2 regions of the Paenibacillus sp. EKM211P genome follow, and region 2 is predicted to be linked to the other one. Evidence: predicted binding sites of a transcription regulator. Region 2 holds the regulator's gene; the other holds the start of a gene.

Region 1 (16,311 bases), on a different contig from region 2:
TTTAGTCATCGTGTGGTCACTCCTTTTTCTCTATACAATACTTTACACATCTATGCTATTATACTCCTATTTCGACAAGAAAGAAAAGGATAGCACATAAAGTTCCCTTTTTCGCCCTAACCAGCCATACATATCGTCCCTATAAAACTTGGATCAAACCGTCATTTTAGCAAACAGAAGAAAGAAAAGCATGATCGCAGCTACGATGAGATGAGGAACTACAATAAATATATTCAGAATAAACAGGACACAGAGAATTCCAGTTAAGAAAAGAATGACTCTGAGACGAGGTTTAAGGTGACTTAATCTGTACTGATGGAATACCAGCAAAACTGACAAAAAATAAATAAAAACAGAAGCAAAAGTAAAGCAAAGTACAAAAGTATAGGCTGCTTGCCCCAAAAATAAGAGCTGTATGGAAGCCGCAAGCATGCTAAGAGAAAGATAAATAAACAAATGACCATAAATAATAGTCTGTCCTGCTGTTTGTTTTGATTTGTCTACGCGCTTCTCTATATTCTCAAAATATTGCCACCAGATTGCAATGACTAGCACAAATGTCAAAGCAGCAAATACAATGGAGGAGACTGTGAAATGATCGGATTGTAAAACAGAAAGTATACTTATCACTGATTCTCCAAGCAGGATTAAAGTAAACTGTGCAAATCGCTCCAAAAGATGCTCTGTATGGATAGGTGTGATCACCAGCTTTTTACGACCGATCAAAGGAACGAGGATATCCACCGCAATGCCAGTATATAAGATCAAATATCGAAGCCACGAGTCGAAGAAAAGGGAGCAGCTAGAGATGACTATCCCAACCCAAAGATAGGTTCCAAAAAAACGAGCTGTCTCCTGTTTATGAGCTGTTTCTTTGGAGGCCGAAAGCAAATATTGAACGACAGTCAAACCTCTTAAACCAATATAGCCAACAAAAAAAGATGCATAGTACGCATCAAAATCTACATTAAGGCTGGCAGTCATGATTAACACAAAAAATAATTGCAGGATCATAAACATTCGATGCGTTATACTGTCTTGACCAAAACGATTGTTATAGACAGTTTGCCCCACCCATGCCCACCAGATCGGAATAAAAATCAAAATAAACTTCTCTAAATTATGCCAACCAACACTGCCATGCTCAACATGTAGTAAAACATGAGTCGCCTTGGACACAGCTGCTACAAACAATAAATCATAAAAGAGTTCAAGCCAGGTAACCTTTTTTATCAACATGATGTAACGGAGCTCCCCTCTTGTATGGCGGTATAGCATTGTGCTGTCAGGCTCGCTCCTACGTATGTCCAATTTCGGAAAGCGTTATTTTAGCCCCATGCAATCCTCGGATGCTCCAATTATTTCGTAATCGTTCTCGCTTTGTCAAGAAAATGCTCAGCCGAAAGCAACTGCTATATTAAGCTATTTTAAGAAGACATTTTAGATGGCAGATTCGTTCGCAAATAGTCCAGTGCATGTTCTCCCAGCCATCCCTTGACCAGCTCCTCAGAGTAATGCTTCAGCAGTAGTTCTGCAAAAGCCGGATATTTCCCTGCGTGCTCCAGTCCTCGCACATGGGCCTCGATACCATCAAAATCAGAGCCAAACATCAAATGTCTTTCGCCACCTAATGAACAAATGTGCTCAATGTGCGGTAGCAGGTCCTCAGCGTGCACTGTACCCTGCTCTTTCAGAAACATCGTAACAAAGGTCAATCCAATTCGTCCGTTACGGGCGATCAGTGCCCGAATCTGTTCATCTCGCAAGTTGCGGGGATGGGCACATTTCGCAAAGGCGTTCGAATGCGAGGCGATGGGCGGTAAGGCCGCTTCCTCCATCACTTCCCAGAATCCTTGTACGGACAAGTGTGATACATCTAGCAGCAGTCCCATACTATTACAGCGATGAACCAAATCACGTCCCTTGCGGGTCAAGCCGCCTTCTCTAAGCTCCATAATACCGTCAGCAGCCCAATTTGCATAATTCCATGTCAGACCGATCAATCGTATTCCCATGGCATAGCATACATCCGCATAAAACGGATTTCCTTCCAGCGCATCTACCCCTTCGAGTGAGAGTAACGCCCAAGGTGGCTCTGTACGATTCGTCCCACTCTCATACCCATTCGTCATCTTCCCTGCTTGCTTCTCTACGCCTGTATGCTGTACTTGCTCCACTTGACGTATAGCGGACGTATTTTTGAGTGCTGCCAAGTCCTCTCTCCACAGTAGAGGTTTTAACCCGCCTGAGCTAGAGGTAACATGCTGCCTGAACAGTTCAATTTGACGAACCACATGCTCAAATCTTGGCGTGCCCAATACCTGTGATATATAAATAGCGAACGTTTGCAATCTTACGTTGCCTTCTAGCAAACGCTCTTTTGTGACATCAAGTGATGAATGACTGAAATCCACCTGCGAATCAAGCTGCATTTTACATAACACATCACAGTGCAGGTCAACAACTGGCCAATTCGCTTCAAACTTATCATTCATGCACCATACCTCCATTGGATTAAAGCCCACAAATTTATTTTGAAAACCATAATAACTAAACCACAAAGCAAAAAAGCCCGTTTACAAAACGTAAACAGGCTCAGGCAACTTCCATTTATTATCTTGGTTCTACAATCAATTTGATTGCAGTCCGATCTTCTCCGTCAATAACAATGTCTGTAAAAGCAGGAATACAAATCAAATCCACTCCGCTTGGTGCGACAAATCCCCGGGCAATGGCTACCGCTTTAATGGCTTGGTTTAGTGCACCCGCTCCAATCGCCTGTAATTCTGCATTTCCGCGTTCACGCAGTACTCCTGCGAGTGCGCCTGCAACTGAATTGGGATTGGATTTTGCTGATACTTTTAATACATCCATAGTAAGTACCTCCCCTGGGAATGATGATGGTTTGATTCCACTATTAGATGTTATTCGAGGGTCAGCAAAAAATTCCTGCTTTTTGGTGACAGTTTTCCTTATTCTTTCCTTAAGTAGCTCACAACAAAGTTAATCCATCCGCCATTCGTCTTCTTTAAGCCTGATTTTCTCAATTTTGCGGGCTTTTCCATCGTGATCATTGAGCTCTACACTGATGGCATGAAAGTGCCATTTGCCCATGTCCACTTGAAAGCGTACCGGAAGCTGGGTCTGAAATTTCTGTAATACAGCCTCTTTCTGCATACCAAGCACGCCCTCATAAGGACCTACCATTCCCGCATCTGTCTGATACGCCGTTCCTTGTGGCAAAATCGTATCGTCATTACTTTGTACGTGTGTATGTGTCCCTACCACGATGGATGCACGTCCATCCAGATGCCAACCCATAGCAATTTTTTCGGAGGTGGCTTCAGCGTGAAAGTCTACTAGAATATGTTTATGCTTTTTGCGGAGCTCGTCTACAATGTCATCCGCTGCACGAAATGGACAGTCAATAGCCGGCAAGAAGGTTCTACCTTGCAGATTAACAATGGCTAGTTCCTTCCCCCCACCTTTTACCACAGTATAACCCCGGCCTGGTGTACCTGGTGGAAAGTTAGCGGGACGGATGATCCGCGGCTCATCATCTATAAAATCAAATATTTCCTTATTGTCCCATGTATGATTCCCCATCGTAATCCCATGAACGCCCCAATCAAAGAACTCTCTGGCGATGGCTTGAGTAATCCCTCTTCCCGAAGCTGCATTTTCTCCGTTCACGATAATAACATGCGGGTTGTATTTTGATTTTAGCGAAGGGAGATTCTCCCTCAGTGCCTTTCTGCCTACACTGCCGACGATGTCTCCAATAAATAATACGTTGATAGAAAACCCTCCCTAGTCTGCCTTACATAATGAAAAGTGGCCCTACAAACAGCGGCCACTTTTCATTGAAATGCTTTTATTTTGCGTATTCTACCGCACGAGTCTCGCGAATAACGGTAACCTTAATATGTCCTGGATAATCCAGTTCATTCTCAATCGTTTTCGTTATATCGCGAGCCAGTCGGAATGCTTCCGCATCATCAATTTTCTCTGGCTGTACCATGACACGAACCTCGCGTCCAGCTTGAATTGCGTATGATTTTTCAACGCCTTCAAAAGATTCGGAGATGCGCTCGAGCTTCTCAAGACGACGGATGTACGTCTCTAGCGTTTCACGCCGTGCTCCTGGTCTTGCTGCTGACAGGGCATCTGCCGCTCCAACCAGCATGGCGATCACTGAAGTCGCTTCGCAGTCGCCGTGATGTGAAGCAATGCTGTTGATAACGACCGGGTGTTCCTTGTACTTCTTCGCCAGCTCCACGCCAATTTCAACGTGTGATCCTTCCACTTCGTGATCCAGCGCCTTCCCGATGTCATGCAGCAAACCTGCTCGTCTTGCCAGTACAACGTCCTCGCCCAGTTCCCCGGCCATCAGACCTGTCAAGTATGCAACTTCCATCGAGTGCTTCAATACGTTCTGTCCATAACTCGTACGGAACTTGAGACGTCCCAAGATCTTGATCAAATCCGGATGCAAGCTATGCACACCCACTTCAAAGGTGGCCTGTTCACCATACTCACGGATTCGTTCGTCCACCTCTTTACGGGATTTTTCCACCATCTCTTCAATACGAGCCGGATGTATCCGTCCGTCCGCTACGAGCTTCTCGAGTGCAGTACGCGCAATCTCTCTACGAATCGGATCAAATCCGGACAATATAACAGCTTCCGGCGTATCATCAATAATGAGGTCGATTCCTGTAAGGGTTTCAAGTGCACGGATGTTACGGCCTTCGCGTCCGATAATCCGGCCTTTCATTTCTTCATTCGGCAATGTCACAACAGAAACCGTCGTTTCTGCTACATGATCTGCCGCACAGCGTTGGATGGCCAGTGTGATGATTTCACGAGACTTTTTATCCGCTTCTTCTTTGGCCTGCTGTTCAATTTCCTTAATCATCTGAGCTGTTTCATGACGAACTTCCTGCTCTACGTTGGTCAGAATAATACTTCTTGCATCCTCCATCGTAAGATTAGAAATACGCTCCAACTCAGTTACCTGGCTCTTGTAAATCAAATCAATTTGCTGCTGGGTTTCATCGATTCGTTTCTCTTTGTTGGCCACTTGTTCTTCTTTGCGTTCCAGCGATTCCAATTTTTTATCCAGCGATTCTTCTTTTTGCAGCAATCTTCGTTCCTGTCGTTGAATTTCATTACGACGTTCACGAGTTTCTTTTTCAGCTTCGGCACGGATGCGATGAATTTCATCTTTCGCTTCCAATACCGTTTCCTTCTTCAGCGCTTCTGCCTCTTTTTTCGCGTTCTCCACGATTTGCGCGGCAGCCTCTTCCGCACTGGAGATCTTAGCTTCTGCAATAGATTTGCGAATAAAATAACCAATCCCGAACCCAAAGAATAACGCGGCTACAGCAACGAGAACGAACCAGATCGCAGTCATCATACTGTTCACCTCCCCGTTGGTTCCTCCAAGGCATTCCTTGGGACTTTTTGAAATTGTCACATTTACTTTGATCGTCAAACTAAGATAACGACACAAGGTCGCTTCATTTCATATGCACATGCTTTCACACGTACAATTCCGCCTGGCATAGCGGCATCACTTGTTATTTGGCGATGAGAACTTTACTGTGGATTCCGCTTTTTTGGAAGGAAAAAGGGCACTCCACAAATATCGTTTCATATATATTTTATTATTTGACAAATGGCATTGTCAAGGGAATGCAAACATTAGTAGACTACCGTGCAGCTGTCCATATAATAACCGGCTTATCTAGCCAAAGGTTCAGCTACCGTTTTGCAACTTATTCCTCCCAATGCAGAAATTCTTCGTCTTCGAATGCTCCGTCTTGCTCGGCCGCACTGAGATGATTGACCACGCGGCGTGTCATATCCCCTGAATAGCCGCGTCTCATAAGAAACGGGAATGTTTTCCTTTTTTTATCCATTATATCACCACGTACCTGATTCCATTTCTTACGTCCAACTGACAATGCACTCTCCCACTCCTCATTGTCGGTGATCTCACTTAATGCTTCCCCGATAGAAGCTTTAGAGATGCCCTTCTGACGAAGTTCTTGCCTGATCCACATCTTACCCTTACGTTGGCTTGTTATACGCTGTCTTGCCCACTGACGGGCGTATAAATCATCATCTACAAGCTTCTCCCTTTGCAATCGTACCAGTATCTCATCAATAACAGCCTGATCCACTTCCTTTTGCGCTAAACGCTGGGCAATTTCCTGACGTGTACGAGGCTTTTGCCCCAAATAGCGCAGCGCATGTACATAAGCCTGTTGTTTTTCATCTGCCAGAACGATATCTTCTAGTTCTTTTTTGACGAATGACGTTCCTTTGAACATGTTGTACTTGATCATTACATCTTCCAATACAGACAGTGAATATGGACCAAAATGAATGATGTATCTTCCACGGTTGCGTCTCTGCCCCTGCTCCACTCTAGTAATCATCAATTCCACATGATCTGGAAAAAGAGAAATCCCTTGCTGTTTATCTTCTTCCGAAGTGTATTCATCTTTATCGTCCAACTGCACTAGTTTCCCTCACTTTGAAATTCACGAAAGCAGCCTATGATCACCTGCTACGCAAAAGTTAGATTCTGCTGACAAAGCAGACTTTATTTGATGCAAAAATGCCCTGCACACCTGTGCAGGGCATCAGAATTATGCTATTCAAACGGACTGTACCATAATCCCTGGCTACAGTTCACATGACAGATCAAAAGCGAAGTCTCAGGCAAGCTTATTCAAGCTCCAGCAATTCCTGTTCTTCCTTGGCCTCCTGCGCCAACTCTTCTTCTGTCGGTGGAGCAATTGTTGTAATCAAATTACTGGCCACCCGGATTTTTTGCTCAATCGTACTAGCAATGTTCGGATTTTCCTTCAAAAATTGCTTTGCATTCTCACGTCCCTGACCAAGGCGCTCGCCTTCGTAGGAATACCAAGCTCCGCTCTTGTCGACAATGTCATGCTCCGTACCGATGTCAATCAAGCTTCCTTCTTTGGAAATACCCTCACCGTACATAATATCCACTTCGGCCTGACGGAAAGGAGGCGCAACTTTGTTCTTCACGACTTTAATACGTGTGCGGTTACCCACGATGTCGTTACCCATTTTCAAGCTTTCGATACGACGAACATCCAAACGTACCGTAGAGTAAAACTTCAAAGCACGTCCACCTGGTGTAGTTTCAGGGTTACCGAACATAACACCTACTTTTTCACGGAGCTGGTTGATAAAAATAGCAATGGTTTTCGATTTATTAATGGCTCCAGACAGCTTACGTAATGCCTGTGACATCAAACGCGCTTGAAGACCGACATGGGAATCTCCCATTTCGCCTTCAATCTCTGCCTTCGGTACAAGTGCCGCTACAGAGTCTATGACGATAATATCCACTGCCCCACTACGCACAAGAGCTTCGGCAATCTCCAATGCCTGCTCACCTGTATCTGGTTGCGATAGTAACAACTCATCAATATTGACACCCAGCTTGCTCGCATACGACGGATCAAGCGCATGCTCGGCATCGATAAAGGCGGCTTGTCCGCCTGTTTTTTGCACCTCTGCGATAGCATGAAGAGCTACTGTCGTTTTACCGGATGATTCCGGTCCATATACTTCAATAATCCGGCCTCTTGGAAAGCCGCCCGTTCCTAACGCAATATCCAAAGCAATCGAACCACTGGGGATTGTTTCCACTTGCATGTGGGTAGACTCACCCAACTTCATAATGGAACCTTTACCAAATTGCTTTTCTATTTGACGGAGCGCCATATCCAGCGCAGCACGACGATCTGACAATAAACTCACATCCTTCATTGTTTGTACTTTAATAATACCTTGTTTTGACACGCTTGCCAAGCATTTTTTCGAACATACATTCGTTTTTTTATTTCCCACAACTCTCTTCTATAATTAAACCTTTCTCATAAAACGAAAAAAGAACCGCTGGCAAAAAGCTTTGCAACGGTTCTTCCGATAAGAAGATTATATCATGAATATCTATCTAAAACAACTCATCGATAATTAAGAGAGTTTCTCGTTCTCTACCAATCGACGCCACAATCTGTACAAGATAGCTTTGACGGATCGCAAACGGATGGTCTCACGGTTACCGCTTAAATTTAGCTCATATGCCTCCGTTTCCTTGTCACGCTGAGCAATACCAATATATACCAGACCGACTGGCTTCCGCTCGGAATATCCGGGCCCAGCTACACCAGTAACGGAAAGTCCGAAATCACTGTCCATAATCATTCTTGCCTGCTCTGCAAGCACAAGGGCTACTTCCTTACTCACTGCGCCTGGCGCATGGTCGCCTTCCAAATAATCATAGGGCACATTGAGCAATTTCATCTTCATTTCATTGGAATAACACACGATTCCACCTTGAAACATAACAGCACTGCCAGGTATAGAAGTGATGTGTTCCATCAGCATACCGCCTGTACAGCTTTCCGCCGCACTCACAGTGAGTCCGCGTTTGGCCATTAAATCTACAATCACCTTCTCCAGCGTAACATCTTCACTTGCATACATATATTCGGAAAGACGTTGTTGAATTTGTACTTCCGTGGCAGTCAGCTTAATTAAAGCTTCACTCTCACTGGCCGCCTTGGTGGATATACGGATCGTAACTTCCCCTTCCTTGGCATAAGGAGCAATCGTGGGGTCCGTCTGGGATTGGATCAGATCTAGCAAGCGAGTTTCAAGAGCTGACTCACCGATCCCTGCAAATTTTAGCATTTTCGAATAAATCGGCATCTCCTCACCGCTCAATGCCTGCTGAAGCAACCATGGTTTGGCATGATTTGCAAACATAGGTTTAAGCTCCTTAGGCGGTCCGGGCAAAACCACATAAAATTTACCGTCCTGTGCAATTGCATCCCCTATAGCTAAACCTGTCTCATTTTCAAGCGGAGTGGCTCCTTCAATAGAAAGCGCCTGCCGGCGGTTATTCTCGGTCATTTCGACCCCGCGGTTCCGGAAAAACTGATCAAGCTTGTCCATGGCAAGACGATCTATCTGCAATTTCCGCCCCAATACAGCCGCTATCGCATCTTTTGTCAAATCGTCCTGAGTTGGTCCCAGCCCACCAGAAAACAAAATAATATCCGCACGCTTCTGAGCAAGTCGTACCGCTTCCTGAAGTCGATCCATGTTATCGCCAACTACAGTCTGAAAATATACATCAATTCCGATTGTAGCTAGCTCTTGTGATAAATATTGGGCATTTGTATTTACTATTTGTCCAAGTAATAACTCTGTTCCTACTGCAATGATTTCAGCTTTCATCAATTCGTCCTCCTATGATGCATATATTGTGGGAATTATGTAAAGAAACAGCAATAAGTTAAGTCCCTATTGCTGTTTCCATAAGATTTATCCTGTTACACTTTAGAGGAGCTCAGCAAATGGATATTCTTTACAAAGTAATCAATACCCGAATAAATGGTGATTAACACAGCTGCCCATATCGCTATTAAATCAAACGGAATACCCAGAAAAACAAACGGGAAATTATTAATGAGCAGTGCTACAATAGCAACGATCTGGATGATCGTCTTTAATTTCCCCCAATTGCTTGCAGCAACCACAGAGCCATCCAATAAAGCGATCTGTCTTAGACCCGTAACCGCAAACTCACGACTGACAATCACAACGACAACCCATGAATCAATTTTTCCCATTTCTACCAAAGAAACCAAAATAGCAGTTACCAACAGCTTATCAGCAAGGGGGTCCAACAGCTTGCCCAAATTGGTGACCATATTATTTTTACGAGCCAAATATCCGTCAAGGCCGTCTGTGCTGGCTGCTACAAGGAAAATAATAGCCGCAATCAGCTGATTATACGGCAGCTTGAAAGCACCGATCTCAATCGGTGGCGGATAAAAATCAAAATCCACCAGCAAAGCCAGCATCATCACCGGGATAAGGCAAATCCGCGTTATTGTAATTCTGTTGGGTAAATTCACAACACACTCTCCCCTGATTATCGTACTTGATTACAAATGGCAGCTTTCGGATTGAAATCAATCCTATGTAAAATCGCTTTCGACGAGCGTTATACACCTTAATGTCTGCATTTTCGTTACAAGTATAATATGGCGCAAAACGCATGTCAAAATAACCTGCTGCACATCAAGCAACGTTTAGTCCTACAAAATCTATGAGAGAAAACGGCTTATTTCATGTTTGTAAATTGAAGCTCCAACGGCAGATCAGCTTTCCGCAGCAATTGAATAATGGCCTGTAGGTCATCCCTGTTTTTTCCAGTTACTCGAATTTGATCACCTTGAATCTGACTTTTCACTTTTAGCTTGGAATCCCGAATAAGGATATTAATTTTTTTGGCGTTATCCTGATCAATTCCCTGCTTAAGAGAAAGACGCTGACGCACTGAACCTAAAGAGGCTGGTTCCAATTTTCCAAATTCCACATTTTTAAGGGATAGACCTCGTTTGACCATTTTAGATTGCAAAATATCAATCACCGCATTCAGCTTGTATTCATCTTCCGATGCAATCGTAAGAGCATCTTTCTCAAGCTTGAGGCTACTTTTGCTCCCCTTGAAATCAAATCTCGTTTCAATTTCACGCTCCGTCTGATGAACCGCATTTGTTAACTCCTGCATATCCATTTTGGAGACGATATCAAATGAATTTTCTGAAGCCATCGTTTCACTTTCCTTTCCACAACAAAGTTCAATATCTAATTATAGGCTAGTCATTTACAAAAATCCAATAATCCGTTCACTAAAAAGGCGTTCTTGCCAGTTCCCCGACAAAAACGCCTTTATTTACAATTGCAGTTTAACTTTTCTAATAGTGACTTCGTGTTGGATTTCTAAACATATCCAAAATTCCAAGCACAATGTGAGCAAGACCAAAGCCTAATATGCCATAGCCCCATGCATTCGGTGTTAGATAATAGCCCAGTAAACTGACAATAATCCCGAGCCCAGTCACAATCCAGCTGACGGTCATAACGTATACACCTCACTTTGCGGAAAATGAAATGACTGACTTTCCAAGAATTACAGTCATTAGTATTTCCCCTCAACAAGGCGTTTATTCACCATCAGTAGTTGTACTAGAATCTGTCCCACTTTGTGGAGTATCCGTACTACCATTTGTCGTCGTATCCGTTGAACCCGTCACCCCAGTACTCGCTCCAGTGGAAGAAGCTTCCCCTTGCTGTATCAACACCCGAGTCGTCGATTTATTATCGGTTATCGGTTGGCCGGCGACGGAAATATCCGTGGCAGAAGACCGTCCTGATTTGATATATAAGCCTTCTGGACCGATATCGAAAGACATGGCATCTCCACTTTTAGTCATACCATAGCTCAGCTTTTCTCCACGGGAATTTTGTCCCTTGTACACCTCAAGCCAGCTTTCGCCCGTTGCTTTAATATCAACCTTGACCGTGGCCCCCGTTGCACTGGAGACTTTGAAGATCGTCGTCTTGCCTTGCTTACCATCCTGAGCCACAGTTACTCCCTGCGCTGGCGTAGTCGTATCCGGCTGCTGACCAGGATTTGGAGTAGTCGCATCTGTAGTTCCCGTACCACCTGGCTGGGTTTCCCCGGTTTTTCCCGTATCAGGGGTCTGCCCGCCAGCACCATTTGGTGCCGTTGTCTGACCATTATTCGGTGTCGTAGTTGTATTTGGAGTAGACGTGTTTGGTGTCGTACTTGGCGTTGTGTTAGGTGTTGTACTTGGTGTACTTGGTGTTGTAATCGGCGTTGTATTTTCTGCTGTTTTTGGAGTGGAATGGTTGTTACTCACCCAATAAGCATAAATAACCCCAACAATGAGAACTAGAAAAAGCCACATTAACGCTGTAGGCAACCATTTAAGATTGCCAATCGTCGCGGGACGGCTGGAGCGTTTTTGTGTAACAGGCTCCATGACTGCTTCCGGTTCAGGTTCAGGCACATTGCTTTGGTGCCCTTCCAGAAGCTCATCGGGATTCAACCCAACCGTTTCGGCGTATGTTTTAATAAAAGCTCTGACATAAAAGCTTCCCGGCAGCACTTTGTAATCGCCCGTCTCAATGGCTTCCAGATAACGTTTGCGTATCTTCGTCATTTCCTGAACATCGTCAAGGCTCAATCCTTTTTGCAGCCGGGCCTCCTTTAATTGCTGACCCAGTTCTGACATGTCATCATCTCCTTGTGTAATTACACTTATTTAAAGATCTTCTGTATAACTGGCTGTAAAGGTATCATAAATAATTTCCTCAGCCGGATTATTGCGAAGTTCAATAATGATATTGAAATCGTCAAAGCTGTATCCCGATTCACGCACAAATACATCAGGATGCTCAATCACTTTGGTACTTGGCATGCTCATAATTTCCTGAAGCAGGTGATAATGTCTTTCATTGGATCGAATGGTACTCACAATGCCGTCAATAATAAACACATTGTTGGGATTCATTTCTTCCTCAGAAAGCTGACTGCGTACCGTCTGTCGTAATAACGTCGACGACACAAAAGTCCAACGCTTCATTGCACATACACTACTGGCAATAATGGATTCCGTTTTACCAACACGCGGCATTCCGCGAAGACCGATTACCTGATTGCCATCCCTCTTTAATACTTCACCCAAAAAATCGACCAGCAACCCAAGCTCATCACGTGTAAAACGGAAAGTTTTACGATCATCCGAATCCCGATCGATGTAACGGCCGTGTCTTACTGCCAATATATCGACCAGTCTCGGAGCACGTAAGGCCGTGACTGTAATGTTGCTGGCTTTTTTCAACGTATCTCCGAGAATGCGTATTTTCTCGTCATCGTCTGTTTCGAGAAGCATCCCCCGTCTTTCGCCTTCAACACCGTTAATCGTCAGTATATTAACCCCCAGAATACCAAGCATGGAAGCAATGTCCCCCAGCAGTCCGGGTCGATTTTTATGTATCTTGTATTCCATGTACCACTGTTTTGTCTCTTCCGTCACGTTAGCACCTCATTCACATTCAAACCGTCAACAATGCCAAATCAAAGCCTTATTGTATCATAAGATAGCATCATTCGACAAAACCCAATTATTGAAATTCGATAGGCTACAGTGTGTTGTAAGCCTCAATCACGTTTATGATATATAAATTACAATGGAATTACAAGAACAGCTCTGTAACCATTACAGAAAAGCCCCCCAAAAGGGAGCTTTTCATGTTGGTTCCTACTTATGCGTTGCTCTTAGCTAATTTAACCATTAGCCGGGCGATGGTGTGACGTTCGTCCTCATCGGCAACTCCCCACAGTTCTTTCAGTGCGCGGTTGGAATGGTTGGCTGGATCGACCTTCTCATCCAGAAAATCACCGATTTCGTAAGCAAGCTCCGCAATGGTATCTTGACTGATTCCCAGCTTCTCTGCTTGCTCTACACGCTGACCAAGGAACTTTTTCCAAACATCAAAATTCTGAACAACTGTTGACATACTTAAATCCTCCTTAGATGATTCAGATTTAAAATCAACAGTTGTAATATGCTCTTCACAGACGCTTACTATACTGGTGGATTCCTCCAAGCGCTGTTTTCCTTACGTCACCCATCCTCCGTTAGGACTTATGACCTGGCCATTAATATAACCTGACTCAGGAAGCGCAAGAAAATAAACTAGGGACGATATTTCATCAGGCCGTGCCAATCGTCCGGCAGGGATTTCTTCTTCCAAACTGTTAATTTCGCCTGCATCCAAATGATCCAACATTGATGTGTCTACCGCCCCTGGAGCCACAGCATTCACTGTTACGCCAGAAGGCGCAACCTCTTGAGCCAGTGCTTTAGTGAAAGCGTTAATGCCTCCCTTGGTAGTGGAGTACAATACCTCGCACGAAGCTCCACATATGCCCCACACAGACGAAACATTCACAATGCGGCCATAGCGTTGGGAAATCATATGCGGCATAAAAACCTGCGTACACAAAAAAGTTCCCTTAACATTCACGGCCATCACTTCGTCCCATTCCTCTTCCGATACATCTGAAAGCAGCCCATAATGAGATAATCCAGCATTATTCACTAGAATATCTGGCTTCATTCCGTGATTATCCAGCTTTTCCCGCATACGTTCAATCTGCTCCTTACTCCGCAGATCGGCTGAAACAGTCATTACCTTGCCTGAATAAGTCATGCAACGACGGGCAACTTCATTTGCTTTTTCATGGGACTTCATGTAGTGAATGACCACATTCATCCCTACTGCTGCAAAACGCTCGGCAATAGCCGCACCAATTCCACCACTTGCTCCTGTAATCAGCACAGTCGTATCGCCAATAGCCTTTAACTCTCCGCCCTCGGTGGTCATCGGTTCCCTCTCCCTGGACATTACGGACTCACCACCAGCGATATTGCCATTTGATCCCACTTTATATGATCTTTCAGACGACGGTTTACATCCTCAAGCGTGATACTTTCATAAACCGGAAGCAATTGAAAAAAATCACTGCCGCGGAAGCGATGTCTTGTAAACTCATGCGCAATATTTTCGGGAGAATTGAGAGTGCGTAGATAACCGCCGATCTTCTTTTTACGCGCTCGTTCAAAATGTTCTGCTGCAAACCCCTGCTTCTGAATAGACTCTACCTCTTCTCGTATCCTAGCCAACAGCCGATCAGGGTCTTTGGTATCCCCGCCGATCGCAGAAAATGCATACTGTTGCGTACTATTGTACTCATGGCCAAAACTGTCCGAAATCAGGTCCTCATCGTAGAGCTTCTGATATAGCTGTGTACTGGAACCAAACAAGAGATCAAGCATCAGCTTGGTTTCCAGATCATGACGTAGCAAAGCTTCTCCCGTTAGACCTACTTCAGCCTCCTTGAATCCAAACAGCAACTTTGGCAAAGAAACAGCCAGCTTTACCTCATGACGCGGCTCTGCAACCGTTGTGGGTTCATCATCGAAAATCCGCTCGATCTCCCCCTGCGGCTTATAGTCTTTTTTCGCCTGATTATTACGTACCAATTCGATTACTTCGGCTGGATCCACTCCACCTACTACAAAAAGAATCATATTACTTGGATGGTAAAAAGCTTCATAGCAACTGTACAATGTTTCCTTCGTAATCGTACTGATGGATTGAATAGTACCTGCTATATCAATATGCACCGGATGGACCTTGTACAATGCCTCAATCAGACCAAAGTAACTCCGCCAGTCGGGGTTATCTTCATACATATTGATTTCCTGGCCTATAATGCCTTTTTCCTTCTCCACATTTTCATCTGTAAAGTAAGGATGCTGAACAAAATTGACTAGTGTGGTCAAATTCTCTTGAATGCGTTCGGTTGCCGAAAACAGATATACAGTCTGATCAAAGCTCGTAAATGCGTTCGCCGATGCTCCATTAGAGGAAAAGGTAGCAAAAATATCGCCTTCGGGCTCTTCAAACATTTTATGCTCCAAAAAATGAGCTATGCCATCCGGCACCTTGACGGACTGTTGACCTTCTACCCGGAAATGATTATCAACCGAGCCATATTTAGTTGCAAATGTGGCATACGTCTTCTGAAAGCCCGGTTTGGGCAACACATAAACGTGCAAGCCATTATCCATTACTTCATAGTACAGCGTCTCCTGCAAGTGCTCATACGATATATGCTCCAACGCTATTCCCCCTTCTGGTCTCTCAAGAAATAAATAGTGTCCAGTCGGAACGTCCGGGCGGCATCCTGAACATCCTGCACCTTGACTGCCTCCACCTGGCTCAGCAGCTCCTCGACCGTCCGCTCTTTGCCGGAAAGCTGTCTGTTAAAATCATAGGCAATCATCTCAAAAGCGGAGTCCTGCATTTCCTTTAGCAAGTTGCGTATCATTGCCTGCGTTTGGGTCATTTCTAGCTCGGTAATTGCTCCATTTTGTGTATCTTCCAGTTGCTTGCGGATAATAGTAACCGCTTTTTCATAATTAGGAATTTCGATACCGGATTGTATTGTGCCAATGCCTTTATGCCCGTCATAGCGTGACGAAGCATAGTACGCCAAACTCTCCTTCTCCCTCACATTGACAAACAGCTTTGAATGCGGATACCCACCCAGAACGCCATTGTACATTAATGCAGAAGCATAACGTTCATCGCCATACGTAATAGAGGTTCGTAGCCCCATGTTGAGCTTGCCTTGGTTTACATCAAGACGCTCTACTATAGTTTGAACATCACGTTCTACCGATTTGGGCTGTTCAGGTACATATCCCGTTTCCGCCGAGCAGTTTAATTGAAAATAGCGATCCACAAACTTTTCAACTTCTTCCAGCGTGGTATCTCCCACGACGTATAAATCCATGCTGGCAT
Region 2 (16,311 bases):
GTAGATGATTTCAGGATTTTTGTTTTCACCATTATATATAAGAAGCGCGGGGACACTGGAAATCCGATACTCCTGAACCAGTTCAGGAATATAGTTAATGTTGCTCTGCACCACTGCTCCTTCGGGGAGCAAATGCTCTGCTACCTCTAACATTCTACGGGCAGCCGCGCATGTTCCGCACATGGGAGTGTATACAAACAAAGCCAGCTTGCATCCCTCCCATATGGCACGGCGTGCTTCTTTTTGTCCGATCTCTTTCATCGCTTAGACTCGTTTATGATCTCTTGCATACGCACCTCAGGAATCGGCCCGTTATGCACAGTGACTCCCTCCGGCTTATTCGCATAAAGCAGTTCATACATGGCTCGGCGCCCCTGCGGACTGGAGGAATGCAAGTAAATTTCACGCGGATATAAATGTTTACTTGCAATAGCAGCAGCTACATCCTTTCCCGTCGGTTGACCCGGACCCAAATCATAATCTAACGATAGTATCGAAATTGGGTATTCATGAAGCAGAAGCAGACACTCATTCGCGTCCCTTGCCAGCTTAAAACCTGGAGGACAAGGTCGATAATCGTCCATAAACAAATACACCAACTTCTCCTCCTTCTTCCCAAAAAAGTAAGCTTACATAAGCCTCTAAGATAACTATTATTTATTTAAAATAATTTACTCCCAGCTTTGAATCATTCGAATGTCCTCCTGATGTGTCCCATCAGGTCCCGCCTCACTCTCCAAAACGACGGGAATACCTCTTACAGCTTCTTGTTCTGTTATCCAGCGTATGCCTTCAATACCAATGTAACCTTGCCCTACGCGCGCATGTCTGTCTTTTTTAGAGCCGTACGGGTGTTTGGAATCATTCAAATGAACTCCGTACAGCGCTGACCAATAACCGAGACGGTCCCCTTTTTCAAACAAAGCCTCGTCCACTCCACCGTTCCACAATCCTGCTGCATACGCATGACAAGTATCCAGGCAAAATCCGATGCTGCCAGGATCTCGACACAATTGGCGAATTTGGACCATTTCCTCGAGCGTGGTTCCCATGGGACCGTGATCCCCAGCTTGATTTTCAATTAATATTTTAGCATTTCCCTGCCAGCCTTCGAGCACATCATTAAGGCAGTTAATAATATTATGATAGCCCTCCAGCGGGTCAGACGAATGCATATGCCCAAAATGAACAACTATCCCCTTCGATCCACAGGCTTCAGCAATATCCAAATCGTTGCGTAATGAAGCAACCATCAACTCATAAAGTTCCTGACCACGTTCGCGACCATGAGCTGGATTAACGGGATATGGCGAATGAGCAATAGATTGAAGCTGGTGCTCTGAGCAGTAATCTTTACAAGCAGCAGCATCTATGGAGTTCCATTCCTTCAGCTTGAGACTACGAGGATTTTTCGGAAAATATTGAAATGAACGTCCTCCCTGCTCTCGTGCACGTATAGCAGCTTTGGAAAAGCCACCCCGCGTACTCACGTGAGAGCCGATAAGCAATTTAGGCATCATGCTGCTGCACCGGGCAATAAAATGCTTTTTTCCCCGCCAGCTCGACTCTTACAATTTTCCCACCGCTTGGAGATTCTTCTCCTTCACGGTCATATACTCGACACTGATGATCAAAGCCACCTGTGAGCGTGTCTCCCTCCATTAGAGGCATTTCCATATAACCGCCCTCCGCAGTAGCTTCACGAAGTACGGATTGAGTAGCATGATATAGCTTCTCCACTTTTTCTGGGGATTGCACAATATTTTGCACCTTGGAACCCGGTGTAAATCCGGCGATATATGCAATTTCGTCCGAATAGCAATTGCCAATCCCCGAAAAAACCTGCTGGTTTACCAGTGTTGTTTTCAAAATTCCCCGTCGCCCTTTTAGACGTGCTGTAAAATTTTCCAATGTCATACGACGGTCTAACGGATCAGGTCCCAGGTCTGACAAAGCTTCATCTGTTTCTTTAGCCGTCAGCAAGTGCAGATAACCTAAGCGCAGTCCGATAAAATAAAGCTTCGCTCCGCTAAAATCCAATTCGATCTGAACCGTACGGTCTGGACGTTGCTCCTCCGTTCCCAGATACAACAATCCTCCCAACATGAGATGAAGCACAAGCCGTTTACCCGTATTTAAATGAAAAATCAAATGCTTGCCCCGACGCTCTAAATATACAACGGTCGCACCCAGCAATTGCTTCTTAAAGGTTTCCACTTCAGTATTAATGGACTTTTCACGGCTAACCGCCACTCCAGTAATCGGAATGTCCAAAATTTGTTTTGATAATAAGATTCTGTAGTTTTCCATTTCAGGAAGTTCCGGCATATCAACATCTTTCCTTTCGTAGCTCATAGCTTTGAATTCTCATATATTTCTAAGTCATATCCTTTTATGATTTCAGCTCTTTTTGCATCCATTCCTGCAGTTCGTCCAAACTTTCAAACATCAGGTCAGGTTTTACTCCAACGGCACGAATATGTTCATCCATATTAGCGCGAGTCGTCACACCCGTCAGAATCAGAGCTGTTTTACAACCTGCTGCTGCACCTGCCGCAATATCTGTAAGCATATTATCGCCCACAACCAGAGCTTCATCCGCTCTAATGTTCAAGCGATTTAGTGCATAATTCATTAGCACGCTTGAAGGCTTGCCGATGACGACCGGTTTGACCTGTGAAGCAGCTTCAATGGCAGCTCCAATGGTACCTGCACCTGGTATAAGCCCGTCATGCGAAGGCAATTGTAGATCCGGATTTGTCAAAATAAATGTAGCTCCCTCACGAATCCAACGCATGGCAGCTGCCAGCGTTTCATATGTAAATTGACGATCTATCCCCTGTACCACATAATCAGGATGATTCTGAACAAGCTGCAAGCCAGCCCCTGTGAGTGCCTCGCGTAATCCCGTTTCACCAATACAATATACATGAGCTCCAGGGCTTTGCTGTGCAACATATTGTGCAGCTGCTAACGCTGAAGTATATACTTCATGACTAGCTGCTTCAATTCCCATACCAATCAAATGCTCGGCCACCGATTCGGGTGTGCGTGAAGCATTGTTGGTGACATATGCATAAGGTATATGCTCTGAACGCAATCGCGAAATGAACAGATCCGCACCCTTGATCATCCGATTTCCATGATAAAGTGTTCCATCCAGATCAATTAGTAACGATTTTATCGCAATCCCCTCCCCCGCTTCATTTCATACATCATAACATTGAAAATAATAATTCACCCCATGAATGGTATTCTCCTTTTTATTTAACCACCTGAATGACTTAGGGCATTAAATAATCGGTCATTTCCATTCCTCTCATCTATCTTAAGTCAAAAATGCTTATGAAGTCCATGTATTGCTGGTAAACCATCCAAAATAGCGTCATCCCTCGCTAAAAGCCGTCGCTTCCACATAGCATAAGATCATTTCTTCGTCGAATCTCATCGAAGATGCTACGTCTTCAAAGGAAATTCCCTGTATTTCCTGGGCGTACTCAAGCAACTAAATCCTTTAAATTCGATATATAGAAGCTCCAATATGACATGCCTCCATATGTGGTAGAACAAATTCGTTCATCCCATACTAATGCCCGTTTCACCTCTTGTCGCATCCTGCGCTTTCCCGGAAAATAATTTCTAGGAAAAAGAAAAGCACCGGAGCAAGCCCCGGCACCTATGCACATATCTTCTCTCCAATCATTTATTGACCGATATCAGGTACCGGTAACAACACATGCTGCTCCGCAAGCAATGAATTGGGGAATAGGCTTCGCGCTTCCTCCAGCAAAGGCTGAAGCTGCTCTTGATCTTTATACCTAGAACTAAAATGCGTCATAATTAACTGCCCTGCGCCTGCGGCTTTGGCAGCTTCCGCTGCCTGAAGCGCCGTACTATGATGATACTCGTACGCCGTATCCGCCAGATCATGCAGAAATGTGGCTTCATGAACGACGACAGTTGCATCTCGTGCCAGCACTACTGTATTCGGACAAGGTCTCGTGTCACCTAAAATAGTGACGATCCGCCCTTTTTTAGGTGAACCCAATACATCCTGAGGATGCAGAATAACTCCACCCTCTACTTCCACACTTTCTCCACGCTTTAATTTACCGTACACTGGGCCAGGCTTGATCCCGTATCGCTCCAACAGTTCTTGGTTAAGCTTACCGGGCTTATCCATCTCTACAATTCGGTAGCCATAACTGTCGATCCGATGATCCAACAAAGCTGATTCCACCCGAAATTGACCGTCATCGAACAGAACCCCGCCCGTATGCTCCACAATATGTAGTGGGTAATTGATACGAGATTGGCTGATCCCTAAAGATAGCTCAATATATTGCTGAAGACCAGGCGGTCCATATACCGTCAGAGGTGCCGTACCTCCCTGATATGCCCTGCTCGACAAAAGACCCGGCAGACCAAAAAGATGATCCCCATGCAAATGAGTGATAAATATTTTTTCAAGTCTGCTCAGCTTGAGCGGCGAACGCAATACCTCCTGTTGAGTGCCTTCACCGCAGTCAAACAACCACATGCTTCTTCGTTCCTCCAGTAAACGAAGAGCAATGGACGTTACATTTCGCTGAATTGTAGGTACCCCTGCATTTGTACCGAGAAAATATAATTCCATGACATTTACCTTCTTCCTGCTGACCAGCAAAAAACCTCCGAAGCTCGGAGGGTTTTTGCTATCCCATCTGATAAAGGTGTTAAACCTTTTCGACGTTAAAATACTGCGCCTGAGGGTGGCTGAACACCATGGCTGATACTGAAGCCTCCGGTTCCATCATAAACCCTTCCGTTAGCTCAACGCCAATGTCCTCAGGTTTTAACAATTGGAACAACGGTCCCTGATCCTCCAGATCCGGACATGCCGGATAGCCAAAGGATACCCGTATACCTTGATATCTGGCGCCGTGCCGCTGTTTCATCGTCATATCGGCAGGGTCCGGGAAACCCCAGCTATCCCTGATAATATGGTGAAGCCGTTCTGCTAACCCTTCTGCCACTTCGAGCGCTACCGCTTGAAGTGCATGTGAGCGCAGATAATCTCCGTTGTCTTTCCATTGGGTAGATAGCTTCTGAATGCCATGACCAGCGGTAACAACCATAAAACCTACATAGTCCATAACCCCTGATTCCACTGATTTCAAAAAATCAGCCAGACATAGATAAGGCTCTACCTGCTGACGTGGAAACGTAAATGTGTGCAGTACCTTGCTTACATCCGATGGATCATAGATTAGAATTTGGTTTCCTTGGGACTGAGCTGGGAAGAACCGATACATAGCACTCGCCTGAATAATTCCGTCTGTAACAGCTTCAAACATGATGCTGTCTACGGTTTCCTTCAACTGAATCGCTTTCGGATCCCCCGAAGCTAGCAGTTGCTCAACATTGCCTTTTAAGCCAAGATGATGCCCCATTAGCATCTGCATATTCACATAAGGCAGAATATAATTCAGTGGGTAGTTACGCAGTACATGGCGATCCGTATCCGGCGGGATATAGACGGGCAAATCCTGAGCAATGTTAGAACGTACAGCCCGAGTTAGCTTAGGGAGCGGCTTGACCTCCACGACCGTTGCCGCTTCCGCCTCCTGCTCAGCCTTCATGTCCTCGGCCATTTTTTTACGGGACTCAGGGTCCATAAGCTTATTGGCAATATCCAGTCCATCCATAGCATCTTTCGCATAGGCTACCAGCCCATCATACTCAGGACGAATACGATTTTTAGTAAACTTACGCGTTAAGGCAGCTCCACCAACCATTATTGGAATATCAATGTTCGCATTTTTCAAATCCTGCGCGGTTAGCACCATTTGTTGTGCCGATTTAACAAGCAAACCGGACAGGCCGATCATGTCAGCCTTTTCTTCACGATAAGCCTCAATGATGCGTTCTGGTGGTACTTTTATACCCAGATTTACAATATGGTAACCATTGTTGGATAGAATAATCTCCACCAAATTCTTACCTATATCATGCACATCACCTTTAACCGTAGCCAACAAAATTTTACCTTTTACTGAGGACTCATTCTTCTCCATGAACGGCTCTAAATAAGCCACGGATGCTTTCATTACTTCAGCGCTTTGTAGAACCTCCGCAACAATCAGTTCGTTGTTGTTAAACAAACGTCCTACTTCTTCCATCCCTTTCATTAGCGGTCCGTTAATAATCTCCAGAGAAGAATATTTAGCGAGCGCTTGCTCCAGATCCGGGATCAGTCCCTCCTTACTTCCCTCCACTACATAGGAAGCCAGCCGTTCTTCGAGCGAAAGGTTTGATATCTTCTCTTTTTTCTCCACTTTCTTGTTACGGAAAGCTGCTACAAATGCAGATAACGTATCGTCATTTGTTTTATAGATCAGGTCTTCCGCCAATTTCCGTTCATGCTCGGGGATCGATGCATAGCGTTCAAGCTTCTCCGTATTTACAATTGCATAATCCAGTCCCGCTTTGGTGCATTCGTACAAATAGACAGAATTGAGCACTTCACGACCCGCTTCCGGTAAGCCAAAGGATACGTTACTAATGCCCAATATAGTATGAACCCCAGGAAGCGCTTCTTTAATGATACGTATGCCCTCAATCGTTTCCTTAGCCGAACCGATATATTGCTCATCCCCTGTTCCTACTGGGAATACGAGCGTATCAAAAATGATATCCTCCGCTGCCAGACCGTAACGGTTCACCAACAGATCATAAGAACGCTTAGCTACCTCGAGCTTATCCTCACGCGCAATTGCCTGTCCACGTTCATCAATCGTTCCGACAACAACAGCAGCGCCGTATTTATGAATAATAGGAGCCATTTTCTCAAATTTCTCTTCACCATCCTCCAAATTAATGGAGTTAATAATTGCCTTACCTTGCGAATATTGAAGTGCTTTATCAATAACTTTAATATCCGTGGTATCAATCACCAATGGTACTTTCACCTTGTTTACAACCAGTTTCAAGAACGCTTCCATATCTATCATTTCATCACGGTCCGGATCTTGCACACAAATATCAATGACATGTGCTCCGCTTTTTACCTGAGCGCGCGCAATTTCAGACGCCTCTTCATATTTGCCTTCCACGATCAAACGCTTGAATTTCCGGGAACCCAGAACGTTTGTTCGCTCACCAACCATATACGGACGATTATCCTGTTCAATATATACTGGCTCAATGCCTGATACGGCAGGAGGATGATGACCTACGAGCTGACGAGGCTCAAACTGCGCCATACTTTCACTCATTACTCTTATATGCTCTGGAGTAGTACCGCAACAGCCTCCCGCAATATTCAACCAGCCTTTTTCAGCGAAAGCAGCCATTTTACGAGCTAATGAATCCGGCGATTCATGGTATTGACCATTTTCATCGGGCAAGCCCGCATTTGGATAACAGCTAATAGCTGCAGAGGACATTTCAGACAAAGAACGAATATGATCACGCATAAACTCTGGACCTGTAGCACAATTCAGTCCAATCGAGATTGGATGTAAATGTTCGAGTGATATGCAGAAGGATTCGATGTTTTGTCCTGCCAACGTTGTTCCCATCGGCTCAATCGTGCCAGAAATCATTAACGGAAGCTCAATCCCTGTCTGCTCAAAAGCCTGACGAATTCCAATGCTACCTGCCTTAACGTTAAGCGTATCCTGTGAGGTCTCCAACAGAAGAACATCTACCCCACCTTCAATAAGCGCCAAAGCCTGCTCCTGATAGCTTTCAATCAGCTCTACAAATGTAACACCGCCTGTGACAGACAAGGTTTTTGTAGTTGGACCCATAGCTCCTACAACAAAACGAGGCTTGTCCGCAGTGCTGTACTTATCCACCGCGTTACGCGCCAGTTTGGCCGCCACCAGATTAATTTCACGGGCACGTTCTGGTATATCGTAATCCGCCAAAACGACGGATGTCGCTCCAAATGTATTCGTTTCAATCAGGTCTGCTCCGGCCTCCAAGTATGCTTCATGAATCCCTTGAATGACATCCGGTCTTGTTAAGACCAACATCTCGTTGCAGCCTTCTAACTCTTCCCCACCAAAATCAGCGGCAGAAAGGTCTTCCTGCTGAATCATAGTGCCCATAGCCCCATCAAGAAGGAGTATTCTTCGTTGTAACGCATCCTGCAAGCTAACTTTATCCAAAATTTCTTCACCCCCGCAAAACGTTAAATCCTAGTTTAGCAGAAACCGTATCATTTAGATAGATTGAAGTAAAAACATACGTTTTATGCAGGCTATTCTTCTTTACAAACGACTTAGCTGATCTATTTTTGTAGTATGCATCGTTATAGACGAACGTCTTTAAACTGTATCGTATTACTATAGTCGTTCCCATATAAATGCTTCAGCCTGTATTGTGCAACTGGTTAAGACATGGTATTCTTTATACAACATTAATCCAAGTGGAAAAGAGGGATTTGTGCATGGCAGAAATTTTTATACGCAATACGAATGAGCGAATTAGTGGTGAAGAGCGAGTACGTGAATTTTTGGAGAGCTACCAGGTATTGTATGAACACTGGGATGCTTCCAAGCTGCCAGGGGAGCTGCAAGAAAACTTTACTTTGACAGATGATCAAAAAGCCGCTGTTCTTAAAACATTTGAACCTGAAATCAAAGATTTAGCTGCACGTCGCGGATATAAAATCTGGGACGTCATCACTTTATCTGAAGCAACGCCGAATTTGGAGGAGCTGCTGGCCAAGTTCGAGCAAATTCACACCCATACCGAGGATGAAATCCGCGCCATTGTTGCTGGTAAAGGGATTTTTATCATTAAAGGCTCTGAAGAGATCGGCTATTTTAATGTAGAGCTTTCACCAGGCGACGTTATTTCTGTTCCTGAAAATACACCGCACTTCTTCACTTTAATGGAAAATCAAAAGATCGTCGCAGTCCGCTTGTTCATCGAAGAAAATGGATGGATTGCTGAACCGTTCGAAGATCCAACATTCACTACAGCATAATTACGATGTATTGTGTCAATAAGAAAACTCCCTCTGCTCTGTAGCATATCGAGCGAAGGGAGTTTTCTTTATACTTGTTTAGAAGACTGTAGATTATTTACTTTAAAGATTGAATAATTCCATGCAACTCAGACAAATGCTTGATTTGGAACTTCGGCTTGATCTCTGTAGTATTGGTTTTATCGTTCCGATTCAACCACACCGAATGTACACCAGCTGACAAAGCCCCTTGAATATCAGTCGTCAGCTTATCTCCTACCATTAAAGCTTGTCCAGGTTCAATTCCTAGAAGTCCCAAAGCATGCTGGAATATAGAAGGATCAGGCTTGCCCCGACCAAAAGAACCTGAAATGACAACATGATCAAAAAAAGGAGCCAATTGAGGAACTCCATCCAGCTTCTCCTGTTGTAGATCAGGGGAACCATTTGTCAGCAATAGCAGCTTGTATTGTCCCTTCAATTGATCCAGAATTTCAAACGTTTCTTCATATACATGTGGACGTGCACGTCTTTCCGAAGCAAATTGGGCAGCCAACTTTTCCGCCAACTCCTCATTATCTATCCCCAGTTGCTGAAGCCCTCTGCGCCATGATTCCTTACGATAAACAGGAGCCAACTGTTCCAATTGGCGGAATTCAGGTTGCTCACCTGCTGTAAAATTCGCCCACAGTCCTTCAAACGGATTAATGCCAATCATTTGAGTAAAACTAAAGGTTTCATAGGATTCATACAAAGCGCGCGCTTCCTTGCGTACGGCTTCTTCCAGCGTTTTCGGATCAGCGCCTGTTTCTCGGGAGCCTGTTTGACATGCTGCATCAAATGCCTCTTCTACACTACGTTCATCCCACAGAAGGGTATCATCAAGATCAAACATTATCGCCTGAATCGTCATACGAATTATCCACTCTCTTTCCACTGTATATGTAAGCTTGTCTGTTTGGTCACGAATCAGATCATTATGTGTGCCCATATTAAGCAAGTGGCCGCACCATGTTATATGAAAAATAACATCATACGGCCTTACTTACAGAGCTACAGGCTAAATCGGTTATTTCTTATCTACCTGTATCTGATTGGATAGTGCAAATTTTTCAAGGCGCTCTGCGATGGCATCTGTATCATAGCGTCCCAGTGATTTTGTGAAAATAAAATTACCGCCCTTCCCTTTTCTTTCAACGGTAACGTAACCCTTTTCAATTTTGATGGCTTTCATGTCCCCTGCCGTCATCGGCCGTTCTCTGCCACCTTTTAACATATAAAGGGTATCTTTTCCCACTTTTAAATAAGGACGGCGAATGAAGAAGATAACAGCCAGCATCAAGTACAAGCCAAATACCAGCCAATCCATTCCCCGCATGCCGGTCTTAGTCAAAAAGTAACTCATAAGCATGTACAATACAGCAAGACCAGCTAGCATGATTGGCACAGTAATATTACGGCCACGGAAAATGTCCATTGCTGAACCTGCGCCGTTAATGGTTTGAATGCCTTGTTTCTTGCGCGTTTTATTTAAATGCGCTGTGTTTTTACGTACTTTTCTTTCAAATGATCGGGCCATCTCTCAATTCCCTTCCCAATAAATATTACATTAAAACAATTGCCTTAAAGCTGATCTATATAGATACCAAGAAAGATACCTAATAACAAAAGGCAAATGATGCAGGCTTTAGCAACATTAATGCTTCAGCCCGCCATTTCCCTTCGACGTATCATCGTCCACAAATTCAATGGTTTCAAGTTGCTGCCGAAAATTACGGCGAATGTTGCCTAAATAAATTTCCCGAAGCTTGGCGCGCTCCGTGGTTTCCTCTTCCGTCAATCCTTCGGCTTTTGCTTTGCGCGCTAATTCATTAATGCGCTGTACCAAACTGTCTATATCCAAATTGTGTCCCCTCCATAAAAGCAAAGATATAATACACTTTGACATGTAGAAAAGAGCTTGTCAAGGCTCCCTCATTGCGCTCCTTGACAAGCTCTATAGTCTTATAGATCAGAAGGGTGGGAGCTTAAGTACCTGACCTGCCTGCACCCCCCGATCCTCCAAATCGTTAATACGTACAATTCCTTCAATATATACCCGTGTATCCATTCGTTCCGGTTTATGATTCACGGCAATCTTCCATAACGTATCTCCAGGTTGTACAGTCAGCTTAATCATTTCTTCATTGGAAACTGGAGGTGCTGCAAAAACCGTAAGTACACCTGCCCCTGCAACCCAAACGATAATTACTAGAATAAGAAGCTTGAGTAAAAGAGTATTGGTAAGAGCCTGTAACAAACGTACCTTACCCTCTTTTCGGGTCTCCTGTAAATTCTCTAAATTCATCGGAAAAATACTTTGATAAGTGCTATATTTCATAATTGGCCGCGTCCTCCAAACGTTTGTTCTTATGTTTTTCACAATATAACACGAACGTTTGTTTTGTTCAATAGAAAAGAGAACAAAAGTTCGTGAATATTTTTAGGGATTATTTAGAACTTATGTTTGTACGAACGGAGGTTCTATGCTATAATTTTCCCAAACGTTACTAAATGGGGTTGATACGGTATGTCTAAGATTTCGAGCCGCCAGCAGGCCATTCTTGAATTTATCCGCAATGAAGTGCGTCTAAAGGGATACCCCCCTTCTGTGCGCGAAATAGGCGAGGCAGTCGGATTGGCCTCCAGTTCTACGGTTCACGGTCATTTGGATCGTTTGGAGAAAAAAGGACTCATTCGCCGCGATCCTACGAAACCACGGGCTATTGAATTACTCGGTCAAGACGAATCGGATAACAGCAACTTGATTAATTACTCCATTAGTCGTGTTCCCGTCGTCGGCAAAGTAACCGCTGGTCTTCCTATTACGGCGACAGAAAATATTGAAGATTACTTTCCTCTTCCCCAACACTTTGTTGGTGAGGATAAAATATTCATGTTATCTGTTGTAGGCGAAAGCATGATTGAAGCTGGTATTGCTAACGGAGACTATGTAATCGTGCGTCAGCAGCAGACCGCTGATAACGGAGACATTGTAGTAGCTATGACAGATGAAGACGAGGCTACAGTTAAAACCTTTTACAAAGAAAAAGATCATATCCGGCTTCAACCTGAAAATCCAGCCTTTGAGCCACTTCGACTGACACACGTCAGCATATTGGGCAAGGTTGTTGGACTCTTCCGGGACTTCCACTGATTTATCGTGCTTTCTTCCCCGTTATACTACCACGAATATAAAACCGGCCGCCTAGGCGAGCCGGTTTTATATTTACTATGTATCTGTCTCCAACTATTCTTTCCTTTTCAGCAACCTATATTGTCTCTACTATTATATCCGCCCCATATCCGAGATAGTTCCACTCTGATCTTAAACTGTTTACTTTTATTAGCTAAACAAATGGAAATTTGACACATATGAACCTACGGTGGCCTTCCTCTATAACGTAAAGTTGGGAAGGCGAACGCAGGCTAGCATGAGCTTTTTTTGTTAAACATTTAGGAACATAGGTACTAGCTTCTTTTTGTCTTTAGTAGATTTATGCTGATACATTACTAGCACAATTGACATATGTATATAGCAGACCTAAAGCAAAGGAGTTATGCAGATGATCAGAAATAGAGTTAAAACGTATAAGCATCGCATCGGGAAAAACAGATATCTGGTCGTTAAAGTCTTTCAAGCCGCAGCTGCTAAAACAGGAAGCGGAAATGCACTCGCAACTAACGCATTAAATATCAAAATTTCCAAGCGTAAGCATAAACATCATTAAGATTTAACCGTACCTTCATTTCTTTGAAGGGAGGTGATATTATGAGCAGAAGACACAGCAACCGTGAATTGAGAAGAAGAAGATTAAACATCCGTTCCAACCAAAGAGCCAATGCGCGTGCAAGAGGTAACGCACTGGCTGTTAATCTGTTTAGCGTGAATGATGGACAACGCAGACGTTAATAATTATTTTCAAGCAAAAAGCAGGAAGAATTCTTCCTGCTTTTTTTGTGTTAAATAATACACCAAACTACCAATCCCGCCAGTTATAGCTTCCTCAAACTTGTATCCGATTTTCATAACTTAAGCATTTCTAGCTGTAAAACCATTCATTAGCTTAACATTGCTGCAATGGATTTGCTCTATTATTTAATTTAATACTTTTTTATAAGGTCCCACTTGCCCGCTTTTCTTTATAAACTTTATAAACAAGGCTCGAACAACAGGACCCATAACCAATAATTGTAATGGATAGGCCACAACAAAGTTCTTTATAAAAATTTCTAAATATGCTTCAAATAATGAATGATCGCCAATACCCTGACTCAGAATTGAAGTTAATAAACCGTAGAAAGACATAGAACAGGCCATTCCGAACACCATACATGTTGAAATCGTGATAATTAAAAATATTTTTTTGGATTTATCAAAAGGTAGACTTAAAGCAACTTTTTTTGCTACAGGACCCACGATATATAAATCTAAAATGAGCGCTATAATAAATCCAATTAGAAATTCAACAGCAATGGTAATCAAGCTAATTTTTCCAATCAATCCGTTAATCAAAAGATTATAGAAGGTCATAATAACGACCATTCCAAAACACATAATAACCCCAAAGTAAAAGCTTTCCTTTTTAGTTGTTGGCATTTAATTCAACCTTTCATTTTTGGATGTGATTATTTTAGCTGCAACCAAATTTTCATGTAAGTGAACTTTTTATGAACATATCGTAACAAACAAAGACAAGTAAGGAATATTCTTCACAACTAATGAACTATGTACAAAATCATTACACATTTATAACATTAAATACAAATAATAAAAAATATCTCTATTACTTTGTATGGCTCCAATGGAGATTATGCTACCGCTACACTCGATGGAAGTTTTGAAGGCCCTACCCGTTGGCTTAGTGATGGCGTTTTTCCAGATTTCGAAACACTTTTCCCTTCTTAAGAACACTACTTTCAACAATTTTCTAAAAGACTCTGTCAATAGTTGATGAAGTCTTATTTTATATTGAAAATCCCCACTACCTTAGCTGGTCGGCGGGGATTTCGCTTATTTATAGTATTTACTTATACTACACATTCTAATATTTGATTATAGCTGATCCTGCTTTAACCCACTCTTTGGATTCTAGTTGAATCCATCCATATACAGGTGAGTCAGAGTTGATTTTTTGTTTTATCAGTGAAAGGTTTTCATAGTTGCTGGAACTGTAAAGCGACCCTGTCTTTGGCGCAACTTTTACTGTCAGAATATTTTTTATATTTGGTTCTTCATCAGTACTAGTCCAGACTAATCGATTGTAATAATTAATGTTAAACGGGTTTTCTAAACCACTAATCGAAAATTTCACTCTTTTCCCGACAATAGATACATCTGTATATGCTGTGTCATCTTTAAAAATTACTAATTGAGATGAAACTAATTCCTGATTTAAAGAGTTTGTATAGGTGTCATGGGTGACGCTTGCTACATCTGCCGAGGCTGATAGCGGGGACAAAACTGAAAATAAGAGAGCAATTGTGGAGAAACATAAAGTAGTTTTCCTTCCTAATTTCATACTCATTATTTTCATCCTTTCCTTCCTATTTATCATCATCCATAAACATACTGCTTATTGATTGTCAAAGTAAGGGGAGCTTTGTCTGACATAAAAAATACACATTCGGGTAGATTTCATTATCCACTTCTACTCTATATCCAAACTGCTTATGAAAAAATAAAAGCCGATATCTTAAAGTGACGATATTGTTTGCAAGTGTTTATATGCGGGTCACTTCTTAAGGTTGTGTTCCGTGGCGATGGAGTCCATTAAATTGCCTAAGCATTTGGTTAAAATTATGAAGCTCAGCATCTTCCCAGTCCGAAATTCGTTCATAGAAAACGGACTCTTTCTCCTTAAGCGCATCAATTAATTTTTGCTGTCCATGCTCAGTAAGAGATAATACAATTCCTCGTCCATCACTTCGGGAGGCCTCTCTGTTCAAATACCCCAAAGACTCAAGCTGTTTGACAAGACGACTCACTGAACTTCGATCCATCGCAGTTGATTCCGCTAAAGTGGCGGCATTTGTTGGGCCATAAGAATACAGCCAACGAACAATATGGAAGGCGGCAGGTTGTAAGGAGGAGTCAAATTTCGCAGCAGCTCTGACATTCAGGGCGTGTGAAGCGCTGATAAGTGCGTTAAGCTGCTCGCCCAACTCAATCTCCAATTTCTCCCTTGGTTCATTTTTTACTTCATTATATTTCATCTTCAATCACCTTTCTCTCGTTCAAAAAACCACAAGTCAAATTTGATTGACATATATCAACCAAATTATTATAGTGGACATATGTCAATCAAATGTACTAACTCACCGAATTGGCTACTCCAATAAAATTGTAACACATGAAGGAGAAATGACGATGTCTAAAAATACTACTGTTGTCATAACAGGTGCCACCAGTGGTCTTGGACAACTAGTCGCAGTTGAATTGGGAAAACGCGGCTGCTTTGACCTTGTTTTGACTGCCAGGAGTAGGGAACGTGCTGAAGCTACAAGAAAACAGATTGAGCTGGTTAGCCCATCAGCGAAGGTTGACTTTTTTTATGGAGATTTATCGGTACTGAAGGATGTTAAACGAATCGGGGATGAGATAGCCGCCGCATACTCTAATATTGATGTGCTGTTAAACAATGCGGGTATCCATGCTTTTGAGCAACGCGTCACTCCCGAGGGGTTTCCTGAAATGGTTGCCATAAATTATTTATCGCCGTGGCTGTTAACATATACACTAAAACCGTGCCTGCAGAACGTAGGCAAGGCCAGAGTTGTCAATGTTGCCTCCGAAGCTTCACGCCGTCATGGAGTTTTGAAGCTCCCCGAGGATTTAACGGATACAACTGCCTTTACCGCTCGTGGCTCATCGCCCATCTATGGAAAGACCAAATTATTGAATATTATGTTCACTGCTGAACTGGCAAGACGATGGTCGGATACGGGAATCAGCGTAAATGCACTAAATCCAGGATTCAATGTTACCGGATTGGGACGAGAACTTTGGTTTGCCCCTCTATTAGAACGATTGTTGAAAATCCTTCATCTTGGAGATCCGCGAAGAGGAGCAGATATCATCACCCGATTAATTGTAGATCCGGAATATCATAAAAAAACAGGTGGATACTTTAACGTCGGAACTGGGAAATCTATTCAACCAGTCTCACCTGGAGGAGATCCCAAGATGCAGCAAAAACTGTGGAAGGTCACAGAGGATTTGCTGGAACAGAAGGGATTCCTTCCATAAGAAATGATTGATGAAGGGATAAGACGGCAATGAATGAAGCATTAATCATCAATAATGCCAACCC

Evidence for each region. Region 2 encodes LexA, which represses DNA repair genes until DNA is damaged. Its sites were predicted from a motif close to CGAACATATGTTCG; they were not measured.
Region 1: recA (recombinase RecA) is a predicted target of LexA. The motif match lies at 7,870-7,883, and genes of this name have one in related genera.

Annotation. Positions count from the first base shown of each region.
Region 1 is NZ_JAAMNS010000017.1:40,880-57,190, forward strand. Features, by position in the region: gene pduL (phosphate propanoyltransferase) at 1-9, opposite strand, end outside; gene G9G57_RS20800 (low temperature requirement protein A) at 154-1,239, opposite strand; gene G9G57_RS20805 (dipeptidase) at 1,428-2,495, opposite strand; gene G9G57_RS20810 (stage V sporulation protein S) at 2,614-2,874, opposite strand; gene G9G57_RS20815 (TIGR00282 family metallophosphoesterase) at 3,004-3,798, opposite strand; gene rny (ribonuclease Y) at 3,875-5,419, opposite strand; gene G9G57_RS20825 (regulatory protein RecX) at 5,781-6,530, opposite strand; gene recA (recombinase RecA) at 6,739-7,800, opposite strand; gene G9G57_RS20835 (competence/damage-inducible protein A) at 8,026-9,294, opposite strand; gene pgsA (CDP-diacylglycerol--glycerol-3-phosphate 3-phosphatidyltransferase) at 9,390-9,977, opposite strand; gene G9G57_RS20845 (YajQ family cyclic di-GMP-binding protein) at 10,187-10,678, opposite strand; gene G9G57_RS20850 (hypothetical protein) at 10,824-10,988, opposite strand; gene G9G57_RS20855 (helix-turn-helix domain-containing protein) at 11,073-12,167, opposite strand; gene G9G57_RS20860 (DUF3388 domain-containing protein) at 12,198-12,971, opposite strand; gene G9G57_RS20865 (DUF3243 domain-containing protein) at 13,201-13,455, opposite strand; gene ymfI (elongation factor P 5-aminopentanone reductase) at 13,558-14,325, opposite strand; gene yfmH (EF-P 5-aminopentanol modification-associated protein YfmH) at 14,346-15,626, opposite strand; gene yfmF (EF-P 5-aminopentanol modification-associated protein YfmF) at 15,629-16,311, opposite strand, start outside.
Region 2 is NZ_JAAMNS010000016.1:31,059-47,369, reverse strand. Features, by position in the region: gene G9G57_RS20145 (thioredoxin family protein) at 1-261, opposite strand, end outside; gene G9G57_RS20140 (cyclic-phosphate processing receiver domain-containing protein) at 258-596, opposite strand; gene G9G57_RS20135 (deoxyribonuclease IV) at 672-1,520, opposite strand; gene G9G57_RS20130 (Fpg/Nei family DNA glycosylase) at 1,510-2,328, opposite strand; gene G9G57_RS20125 (HAD-IIA family hydrolase) at 2,393-3,133, opposite strand; gene rnz (ribonuclease Z) at 3,704-4,636, opposite strand; gene metH (methionine synthase) at 4,716-8,156, opposite strand; gene G9G57_RS20110 (1,2-dihydroxy-3-keto-5-methylthiopentene dioxygenase) at 8,438-8,980, shown strand; gene G9G57_RS20105 (HAD family hydrolase) at 9,078-9,872, opposite strand; gene G9G57_RS20100 (hypothetical protein) at 10,029-10,538, opposite strand; gene G9G57_RS20095 (DUF896 domain-containing protein) at 10,656-10,862, opposite strand; gene G9G57_RS20090 (LysM peptidoglycan-binding domain-containing protein) at 10,971-11,339, opposite strand; gene lexA (transcriptional repressor LexA) at 11,529-12,155, shown strand; gene G9G57_RS20080 (hypothetical protein) at 12,565-12,729, shown strand; gene G9G57_RS20075 (hypothetical protein) at 12,771-12,911, shown strand; gene G9G57_RS20070 (DUF2798 domain-containing protein) at 13,098-13,598, opposite strand; gene G9G57_RS20065 (hypothetical protein) at 14,044-14,526, opposite strand; gene G9G57_RS20060 (MarR family winged helix-turn-helix transcriptional regulator) at 14,741-15,214, opposite strand; gene G9G57_RS20055 (SDR family NAD(P)-dependent oxidoreductase) at 15,369-16,247, shown strand.